2 regions of the Martinezella sp. CNPSo 3795 genome follow, and region 1 is predicted to be linked to the other one. Evidence: riboswitches for the same ligand, from Rfam matches in the RefSeq annotation. Region 1 holds a riboswitch; the other holds the start of a gene.
What was found. A riboswitch is a leader RNA that binds a small molecule or an ion and turns the genes downstream of it on or off. The one in region 1 is predicted to bind FMN.

Region 1 (5,349 bases):
CCTGTGACGTCGCGAAACACCGGCACAGCGAGGGTCGCACCCGCGTGTGCCAGCGTCGAGAACGGTGTAGCCCACACGAAACGTTCGGAAATTCGCGTCAACACATAGGGTGGGGATGCTTCCTTCACAAACTCCCTCGCAGCATTCGCTTCTTTCGCATAATATTGCTTTGTCTAATCGACAATTCTGCTGCTCTCGACGTGAACCGCCCTACCGACCAGGATGTCGTCGATAGAAACTGTGTGGAGCCATGCCTCCTCACAGTGACAGATGAAGTCGCCGGATATCAGCACATTGGAATACAGGCGACTTACATATTGGAAGATCAAATGTCGTTCCGCTATGCCGATGAGGTCGTCGAACTGAAGCCATCCGATACCTTGGTTATTCGACGGCCGCGGCATCCATGGACGTGAAAGCCTGCGTCAGGCACCAGCCGAGTATTCGTTTATATTTAGCCTGCGAAACTGACCTGATTTTCATGACATTAAAATATTTTCAAACGAATTGAACCGCCCGAGATGCCCCGTTATCCATTTAGCGAACGATGGAAGCACCCGCAGTATGAGCTGCGCAACCGGGACATGGGAATGAACAAGTTAATCCGGCAGCCGCCGATCATTGATGCATCCGATATCAAAAAAGTCGGCTTCATTGGACCCGAGGGGACCTGGACACATCAAGCGACACTTGAGCTCTTCAGCAACGGCCCTGGACTGGTACCCTTTAAGGATGGCCTCTTCGAGGCGTACGCATCGGGAATGGTTGACGCTATCTGTGCACCGGTTACGACCTCTCTAGTCGGGACCACTCCATATCTCGATCAAATTCTTGCTCTCCCCTCGGTTACGGTTATTGCGGAATATCCCCGTTTGTTAAGCTACAGCCTGATCGCGAGCAAAGACGCCACTTTCTCGTCGATAACAAAGGTGCTCGGTCATCCCGTGGCTCTGGAAGAGGTCAGGGCTTGGATCGACGAGAACATGCCGGGAGTGGAGCGTGAGAGCCGCCTGGGCACTGTCGCTTATATCGCCGAGGAGAATTCACCAAAGCTTGCAGCTTTCGGGCCGGGCCTAGGCGCAAAACTTTACGACCTCCAGGAACTCCGCACCGGTATCGAAGCGGGTCTCCACAACGTTACGCGTTGGTGGGTTCTTGGCAAAGATATCGCCCGGCCGACCGGCTTCGACAGAACGACGATTGTGCTTCGTAGCGACGAAGCGTCGATCAGCTCGCAGCTTGCGACCTTTGTGAATTCCGGGCTGTCCATCCTCAATATCTACGAGCGCCCTACGCGCGAACGGTTGGACATCCATCAATACGTGATTGATTTCGCCGGACACGTTGAGGCTGAATCACAGCTTGCGCAGTTAGTATTGAGGGATGATATCCGCATGTTGGGGTCCTATCCCAGAAGATACTAGCTGTCCTCCGGTAGCTACTACAAAATGCGTTGGTAGCGGCATGAAATGTCGAAGAATATTGAAATGAGAAATTTGTGTTCATGAACGATCAATCGCGTGGACCATGGAAGAGCTTTGAAACGGTGGAATTCGCCACCATGGAATGGCCGACTGGTTCAACCACCGACGACTTCTGAAGTCCATCGCGAATACACCGCCAGCCGAAGCTGAAGAGCGGTACTACGTTGGACGAAGCAGCCGTGGCCGCATAGCTTAGGCAAAATGGCCTCCGCCAAACACGCTGCGGTTCAGTACGCAGATCAGGCCGCGCATGATTCATCATGGGATCGCTTCTGAAGTGACCAGTTCCGATGCGATGACGAGGTCGCCCTCGTTCTCTCTGTGGCGGTTGCCGGCGACGAGGATGATCTCACCACGACCGATAGCGGCGATTGCATCTTCAATTAGGGAAAATGCCATTTCTCTGCCTTTAAAGGGTTAGCCCCAAACCGCGCCGTACATGGATCATGACGAGCCACCACTTAGCCTTGGCGAACAAGCATTCGAACGCTGTAGCTGCGCAGCGCCTTTGTGCGTGCTCTCTTCCATCCGGATTATACCATCGTCTCCGGCATTTTATCGGATCTGCTAACCTCCCCGGGTGCTGCCGGAAGCGCTCGCGGGTTCCGGATCTTCCCGATACCGCCGGCGGGGAATCGCTTCCCGCCCTGAGAACGATATCAGCAAAGGAGACAAATGGCGGAGTTCTCAAGCGCCCGTTCTCCCAATTGCGAATGAAACAGCGGCCGCTGCGTGAGGAAATGTGGACTAGGAAACGCAGAAGGCATCCGCGATTGCCAGGAAGCTGGCCGCTTTCAAGCTCGCACCTCCGACAAGAGCACCACTTACATTCTCGCAGGTAATGATTTCGCGGGCGTTCTCCGCCTTGACGGATCCGCCGTAAAGCAACCGCGTCTTCGGGCCGTGGTCGGCAAACTGTGCATCCAACCAATTCCGTATAAATTGGTGCACGCCGGCAATTTCGTCGACTGTCGGAGTCTTGCCACTCCCTATTGCCCACACTGGCTCATACGCTACGACGAAGTCGCCCTGCCCCGCCTCCGAAGGCAGAGAAGCTGTCAACTGCTCCGAGAGAACTTGGAGCGTACGCCCCTCGTGCATTTCACTTTCGGTCTCTCCGATACAAACGATCGGAGTGACCCCCGCTGACAGTGCCTGGCGGACCTTCCGGCACACAACGGCGCTGGTTTCTGATCTCAGTGTCCGTCGCTCGGAGTGACCAATGATAACCCACTTTGCCCCGCAATTGGCGAGCATGGCCGCGGAGACGTCTCCCGTGAATGCGCCTGTCTGTTCGTCGCTGCAGTCCTGCGCGCCGATTTCGAGCAGCGACGTGGCGACGCCCTCTACAGCGGAGCGAACCAAGGTCAGAGGCGGGCAGATGACCATGTCGACGAAAAGAGACAAATCCACACTTCTCGATGCCGTCTGAGCGAGTTCGTCCAGCGACGAGATCATTCCGTTCATCTTCCAATTGCCGACGAGCAGCGGCCGGACACGGTGTTCCATCTAACTAACCTCATCAATATTGTCGGAAGAGGACACGCAGAAGCACTCGGCGGTAGCCAGGTTATCTTCGACGGTGCCCGTTTCGAGAATGAAGAATGTTGGCTGGCGAACAAGCCTCGCCAGTCCATTGGGCCGAATCCTTGAATCAGTCCTTCAAGCGTCCCACGAAGTCGCGGACAACCTTCCACGAGCGGGCCACCGACGGATGGCTCACACGCTCCTTCGTCGAGTGCAGGTGCTGCAGTTCGGTTCCAATGCCCACCGTATCCAGTCCAGGGATGCGGTTGACGAAAAAGCCGAGCTCGAGGCTGCAGGAGGATACAAGAACTTCTGGTTCGCGACCGTGGACAGTCTTGAAAGCTGCTACGGCTGCGGGAACAGATTTCGAATTCGGGGTCGGCGGAAACTCCGGGGCGTCCAGTCCGAACTGCTTGAACTCCGTTCTGCCGCCGGCCATCTCGGCCAGCTCACGCATGCGTTCAAAGATGTCGTGCTTTCGCGAGGACACACCCGCCGTAATCGTGCAGGTGAAAGTCAATCCGTCGTCGGTCGCACGCACGGTCCCGAGGTTGCTTGAACTCTCCACGAGGCCGTCGATGGACCTGCTCATGCTGATGACGCCATTGGGCAGAAGAGCCGCAATGCGGCCGACACGGCGGGTTGCTGTCTGCGAATAGATCCGGGATGAAAGTTCTGCGTCAGTTACAGTGACCTTCAGACCCGGGTCGGCGACCAAGAACTCGCTCTTGAGCGTCGCTTCAAGCTCCTTGATAGCATCCAGAATTGCAGCTTTATCGGCTTGCTGAACCACGAGCACGAGTTCGCCATGTGCTGGGATGACGTTGTTCTGGGCCCCACCCTCAAAGCGGCCAATCCGGACATCGTACGTCTTCGCCAGTGAGTTGAGGATGCGCGCCAGAACCACAATGCCGTTGGCTCGCTCGAGGTGGATGTCAAATTCGCAATGTCCTCCGAGCAGCCCGCCGATGCTGAGCGAGAGTGCCTGCGTGTTCGGGGGAGTGGTCACCCATTCAGCATTGACATCGATGGTGCAGGAAATGTCGCCCGCGCAACCCGCAAGGATCTGCTCGTCGGTCACCCAGTTGAAGTCGACCATCCGAGTGCCCTCGAGCTGGGAGACGTCGAACTCGGATGCGCCGACCTTGCCCATCTCCTCCATGACGGTCATTACGGCTTCCAATGGAGGATGGGGAATATCCTTGGAGTCCAGTAACGCTAGGATGAAGGAGCAACCAATGCCGTTGTCAGCGCCGAGGGACGTCCGGTCCGCACGGATATAGTCGCCGTCGACAATCAGCTTGATGCCGTCCTTCGTGAAGTCGTGCTCGACCCCCGGGTCCTTCTCGCATACCATGTCCATGTGGCCGTGAAGAATGAGTGCCGGCGCGTTTTCATAGCCGGGAGTGCCAGGTTTCTTAACAAGTACGTTGTACATCTTGTCCTGATACGCTTCGAGAGACCGCTCTCTAGCGAAATTCACGATGTAGTCGCTGACCTGCTTCTCGTTTTGCGAACCGCGCGGGATCGCAGAAAGAGCGGCGAAATGATTGAACACTTCCTTGGGTTCAAGCTCTTCGAAAGTAGTCACGGAAATCTCCCGTCTAGGCTTGTTATTTCACGAATTTGAGTTTGGTGCGGTCGATCGTCAGAATCACTGCAAGGATGACGACCAGGCCGTATACGATCTGCTGGTAACGCGGATCGATGCCGACCACAGAGCTGCCAACCGGGATGAGTGCGATGATCATGGATCCAACGATGACGTTGAGCGCGCTACCGACGCCACCAGTCAGGGCCACGCCGCCACAGATCGTCGCCGCGATGGACGGCAGGAGCAGACCCACACCGAGCCCGGACGCGGAAGCGGTTCCCTGCTGCGCAGTCAGGACGATCCCAGCGAGGGCCGCGAACGCGCCGGAGATCGTGAACACCGCCACTGTCACGGCGGCGGTCGGGACTCCGGACATGATCGAGGCCCGCTCATTGAGGCCCATTGCCTTCACAAAGGTGCCGAAACGGGTCCAGCGCATCACAGCCCATGCCACGACGGCAAGCAAGAGGCCGATGAAGACGGCAGCGGAGTATCCGCCAATCTGGAAGCTGTCGAGCCAGTCGATGATTTCGCCATTTGCGGAGACGTACACAGTAGTCTCTTTTGCGATCACAAGCGAAAGCGATTGCCAGACACCGATAGCACCAAGCGTGACGGCGAACGATGGTACCTGAAAGTAGTTGATGACCATGCCGTTGGCGAACCCGGCTGCTGCACCGATGCCGATCGTGGCGATCGGAGCGAACATGCCGAGCGGTTCCAGGAGCTGGGCGACCGAGACCG
Region 2 (5,349 bases), on a different contig from region 1:
GTACAAGGTTTCCACCTGGGATTCCATTCCGGACAGCGCCAAGGATGCCGAAGGCTACTGGTACGGCGACTACTACGGTGTTCTCTCTTTCGTCACCAATAAGGACGTCGTGAAGAACCCGCCGAAGGACTGGGCTGACCTCCTGAAGCCGGAATATGCCAACACCGTTTCGCTCGCTGGTGACCCGCGCACGTCGAACCAGGCAGTTCAGGCCGTCTACGCCGCCGGCCTCGCAGCCGGCGAAAAGGACGCCGCCAAGATCGGCGCCGCCGGTCTCGATTACTTCGCGAAGCTCAACAAGGCCGGCAACTTCGTTCCGGTCATCGGCAAGTCCGCCTCGCTGGCTCAGGGTGCAACCCCGATCGTCGTCGCCTGGGACTACAACGGTCTCTCCTGGCGCGACAGCCTGAACGGCAACCCGCCGGTCGACGTCACTGTTCCGGCTTCCGGCGTTATCGCTGGTGTCTACGTCCAGGCGATCTCGGCTTTCGCTCCGCATCCGAACGCTGCCAAGCTCTGGATGGAATTCCTCTATTCCGACGAAGGCCAGATCGGCTGGCTGAAGGGCTATTGCCACCCGATCCGCTTCAACGACCTGGCGAAGAATAAGAAGGTTCCGCAGGAACTTCTCGACAAGCTGCCGCCGGCTGCCGCCTATGAAAAGGCCGTCTTCCCGACGCTAGAAGAACAGGATGCCGGCAAGACCGCCATCACCACGAAGTGGGATTCCGTCGTCGGTTCGAACGTGCAGTAATCACAACTGACTTGGCCTCCCCGCTTCGGCGGGGAGGTTTTCCGTTTTTTGACGCCGCGGATTGGGCCAATCATGAGCACCGTGACAACATCGACCATCAGCACCACGCCCTTGATCAACAAACGCGTGGTCGTTGACTGGCTGGGCATAGCGCCCTTCCTGATCTTCGCGCTGCTGTTTCTGATTTTGCCGACAATCTATCTGATCGCTGGCGCTTTTCTGACGCCGGACGGCGGCCTGACGCTGAAGAACATCGGCGATCTGTTCACGAAATCCATCTTGGACTCCTATTGGATCAGCATCAGGGTTTCGGTCGCCTCGGCGCTCGGCGGCGCGTTGATCGGCTTTTATCTGGCCTGGGCGCTGGTCATGGGCGGACTTCCGGCCTGGGTGCGCCATGCCTTCCTTACCTTTTCCGGTGTCGCCTCAAATTTCGCCGGCGTACCACTGGCTTTTGCGTTCATCGCCACGATCGGTCGCCTGGGCCTCGTCACGCTGCTGATGAGGGATTGGTTGGGTTTCAATCTCTATTCCACAGGCTTCAATCTCTACAGCTTCGTCGGCTTGACCATCACCTATATGTACTTCCAGATTCCGCTGATGGTGCTGATTATCACGCCGGCGCTGGACGGCATGAAAAAGGAATGGCGTGAAGCCGCATCCATCCTCGGGGCGACCACGAGACAATATTGGCTCATGGTGGCGCTCCCCATTCTCTGGCCGAGCCTGCTTGGCACGACGCTGCTGCTGTTTGCCAACGCCTTCGGCGCCATCGCAACGGCCATCGCGCTGACGGGCAGCTCGCTGAACATCATCCCGATCCAGCTCTACGCGCAAATCCGCGGCGACGTGCTGCACAACGCCAATCTCGGCTATGCAATGGCGCTCGGCATGATCGTCATCACTGGCATTTCCAATGTGATCTACATCATCATGCGTATTCGCGCGGAACGGTGGCAGAAATGAAGCTGCAAAAATTCTTTGCCTGGATCGCTGTTGTCATCGGCGCTATCTATTTCATCGTTCCGCTCATCGGTACGCTGGAATTCTCACTGCGCATGCGTCGCGACGCCTATAGTTTTGACGCCTATGCATCAGTCGTTTCGGACGCTCACTTCCTGTATGCGTTCGGCTATTCGATGCTCATGGCCTTGCTGACCATCATCTTCGGCATGTTGATCGTGGTGCCTACGGCTTATTGGGTGCGCCTCCGTTTGCCCCAAATACGCCCGATCGTCGAGTTCATCACGCTGATGCCGCTGGTCATCCCCGCCATCGTCATCGTCTTCGGCTATCTGCGCCTCTACAATTCGTCATCGATCCTGCCTTTGACAGGCTTCGAGCAGACGACGAACTTCCTTCTTGTCTGCTCCTATATTGTCTTGGCGCTCCCCTATATGTATCGTTCAGTCGACACGGCGATGCGCACGATCGATGTCGGCACCCTGACGGAAGCCGCAGAAAGCCTTGGCGCGAAGTGGACAACCATCATGCTCCGCTGCATTTTCCCCAATGTCATGAGCGGCGTCCTCTCCGGCGCATTCATCACGCTGGCGATCGTCATGGGCGAATTCACGATGGCCTCGCTGCTCAATCGTCCGGCTTTCGGCCCTTACATGCAGCTCGTCGGCGCCAACCAGGCTTATCAATCCTCGGCGCTCGCCATCATTGCGCTTGCTGTCACCTGGCTTAGCATGGGTCTGCTGCAGCTCGTTTCCCGCTTCTCAAAACTGGCTCCGGTTAAGGCGTAAGGCTTCTCACCATGGCTTTTCTCGAACTCACCCACATCAAGAAATCATTCGGCGAAGTTCAGGTCGTTCACGATTTCAATATGCAAATCGAGAAGGGAGAATTCATCTCCTTCCTTGGACCATCGGGCTGCGGCAAGACGACCGTGCTGCGCATGATCGCCGGTTTCGAAACGCCGACCGCCGGCACCCTGTCGATCAACGGCAAGGATCAGCGGGCGTTAAAACCGAACCAGCGGAATATCGGCATGGTGTTCCAGGCCTACGCGCTGTTCCCGAACATGACGGTGCACGACAACGTCGCTTTCGGCCTCAAGGTGGCCGGCATGGCAAAGCCCGACATCGATAAGCGCGTCAAGGAGATGCTGGCTCTCATCAAGCTCGATCATCTCGCCGGCCGCTATCCCTATCAGATGTCCGGCGGCCAGCAGCAGCGCGTGGCGCTCGCCCGCGCTATCGCCGTCAAGCCGCAGGTGCTGCTGCTCGACGAGCCGCTTTCGGCGCTCGACGCGAAGATCCGCATCTCGCTGCGCGAAGAAATCCGCGCCATCCAGCAGCAGCTCGGCATCACCACCGTTTTCGTGACCCACGACCAGGAAGAAGCCCTGTCGATCTCGGATCGCATCGTCGTCATGAATGCCGGTCGCGCCGATCAGATCGGCACGCCTTTCGAGATTTACAACACGCCGGCAACCCGCTTCGTCGCTTCCTTCGTCGGTACGCTGAACCTGATCGAAGGCAAGGTCGTCGATCCCGATAGCAACCGCATCATGATCGGCGATCAGGGCGTGACCCTGAAGCAGTCGGTGACGGCCTACAAGCCAGGCGATACCGTATCGCTTGCCCTGCGTCCGGAAGCCGGTTCGCTGGCGGAATCAGCCAAAGGCGATACCGCTCTCACGGGCGAAGTCTCTTCGGCACACTTCCTGGGTTCGGTCATTCGCACCCGCATGAACGTTGCTGGCAACACGATTTCCTTCGACATGTTCAACAGCCCCGGGATGATGCCTCCGAGCGTCGGCGAGAAGGTGACGCTGCGCTTCGCCTCCTCCGATCTGCTCGTGATTCAGGATTGAGAAAGCACCCTGCGTCGCAGGGTCATTTTGGAAAATTATTCGCGGACGCCGGGTCAGAAGCCCGGCGTTTTTCTTTGATTTTCATGAGAGAAAGCATTTATAGTCCGGACGTTCTCAGGGCGGGGTGCAATTCCCCACCGGCGGTATGGGGAGTTTCCTCGAGCCCGCGAGCGCCTTCCGAGCTTTCGGAAGGGTCAGCAGATCCGGTGAGATGCCGGAGCCGACGGTATAGTCCGGATGGAAGAGAGCAAGCAGGATCGCACCTCCTCCGCGCGAGGGATGCCGCGATGTTGCGTGTTCGCCCAAGGGATATTTGACAACAACCCTTGAAAGGCAAAATTCATGACCATTTCGATTTCTACCCAGCCGAGCCGCGTCGCGATCATTCGGGCTCGCTGGCATGCCGATATCGTCGATCGCTCGGTCGACTCCTTCGTTGCCGAATGGCAGACGACGGAAGGTGCATCGCCGATCGATATCTTCGACGTGCCCGGCGCCTTGGAAATTCCGCTGCATGCTCAGACGCTCGCCCGCAACGGCCGTTATTCCGCAATCGTTGCCACCGCTTTCGTTGTCGACGGTGGCATCTATCGCCATGAATTTGTCGCCAATACGGTTCTTGATGCTATGATGCGCGTCCAGCTGGACACCGGCGTGCCGATCCTGTCGGCAGTCCTGACCCCGCATCACTTCCAGGAGTCGGAAGCCCACATCCAGTTCTTCAAGGAACATTTCATCATCAAGGGCCGGGAAGTCGCCAGCGCCTGCCGCCACATCCTGGCGGAGCGCGCCAAGTTGCTGCCGGCCGTCACGGTCTGAACCAGCATCGTGGAGGCGCGGCTAGAGCTCGCCTCCACATCACAAGGGAGAAACGTCAGTGACCGTCCTACGCATCATCCCGAACCTGTCCGCCGCCGATCCCGCCACGGCCCGTCTTTTCTACCACGACCTGCTCGGCCTCGACATCGTCATGGATCACGGCTGGATCCTGACCTTCGCCTCTGAAGCGGCAACAGTGCCGCAGATCAGCGTCGCCAGCGAGGGCGGTTCGGGAACGCTCGTCCCCGACCTTTCCATCGAAGTCGACGATGTCGATACGCTTTATCAGCGCGCCACCTCCATGGGCTTCGGCATATTGTATGACCTGACGGACGAGCCGTGGGGTGTCCGCCGCTTCTACGTCCGCGACCCCTTCGGCAAGGTGGTCAATATCCTCTCCCACCGCTAGTTCAAGCTCGCGAAGAGCCTCAAGGGCTCTCCGGCGCTCTCACCGCAGATCGAGATTGAATGTAGTGCGCTCGGCCGGCCAGACCGATTCCGAATAGGTGATCGGCACTCCGTCGGTATCCGCATCCACCTTGCGCGTCACCAGCAACGGCGCGGATTTCGGCTGGCGCAGGATCCGCGCCTCGTCGGCCGTCGGCATGCGCGCCTCGATCTCCGTCGACAAGCGCTCATAGTCGGTGACGCCATAGCTGGCGAGCGCTGCCGAGATTGTCGGATGCCTCAATCTAGCCTGATCGAAATCGGGAAAACGTTCGGCCGGATAATAGGAATCCCCCAATTCCACTGGAATACCGTCGGCCGTCATGACACCGCGACGATGGATGACCGACGCGCCGATTGCGATCTTTAAATGGGCCGCGACGCGTTCGGTCGCCGGCACGATCTCGTGAACGAGCAGCTCGCCGCCCGGTTCGAAACCTTGCTCGATCAGATTTTTGTGGAAGCGGGTGCGTTTCGACAGCGTATAGTCGAGCACGCCCCTATG

Region 2: linked by a shared signal. The riboswitch ahead of AC13QY_RS13505 (6,7-dimethyl-8-ribityllumazine synthase) and the one ahead of AC13QY_RS24065 (3,4-dihydroxy-2-butanone-4-phosphate synthase) in region 1 are both predicted to bind FMN.

What each region holds. Positions count from the first base shown of each region.
Region 1 is NZ_JBXSOQ010000010.1:51,492-56,840, reverse strand. Features, by position in the region: gene AC13QY_RS24075 (prephenate dehydratase) at 591-1,424, shown strand; partial or broken gene AC13QY_RS24070 (IS3 family transposase) at 1,520-1,675, shown strand; gene AC13QY_RS24065 (3,4-dihydroxy-2-butanone-4-phosphate synthase) at 1,743-1,883, opposite strand; FMN riboswitch at 1,997-2,143, opposite strand; gene tpiA (triose-phosphate isomerase) at 2,232-2,993, opposite strand; gene pepD (beta-Ala-His dipeptidase) at 3,139-4,602, opposite strand; gene AC13QY_RS24050 (ABC transporter permease) at 4,625-5,349, opposite strand, start outside.
Region 2 is NZ_JBXSOQ010000004.1:23,132-28,480, reverse strand. Features, by position in the region: gene AC13QY_RS13525 (ABC transporter substrate-binding protein) at 1-754, shown strand, start outside; gene AC13QY_RS13520 (ABC transporter permease) at 827-1,720, shown strand; gene AC13QY_RS13515 (ABC transporter permease) at 1,717-2,505, shown strand; gene AC13QY_RS13510 (ABC transporter ATP-binding protein) at 2,517-3,578, shown strand; FMN riboswitch at 3,685-3,831, shown strand; gene AC13QY_RS13505 (6,7-dimethyl-8-ribityllumazine synthase) at 3,921-4,397, shown strand; gene AC13QY_RS13500 (VOC family protein) at 4,456-4,806, shown strand; gene phnF (phosphonate metabolism transcriptional regulator PhnF) at 4,846-5,349, opposite strand, start outside.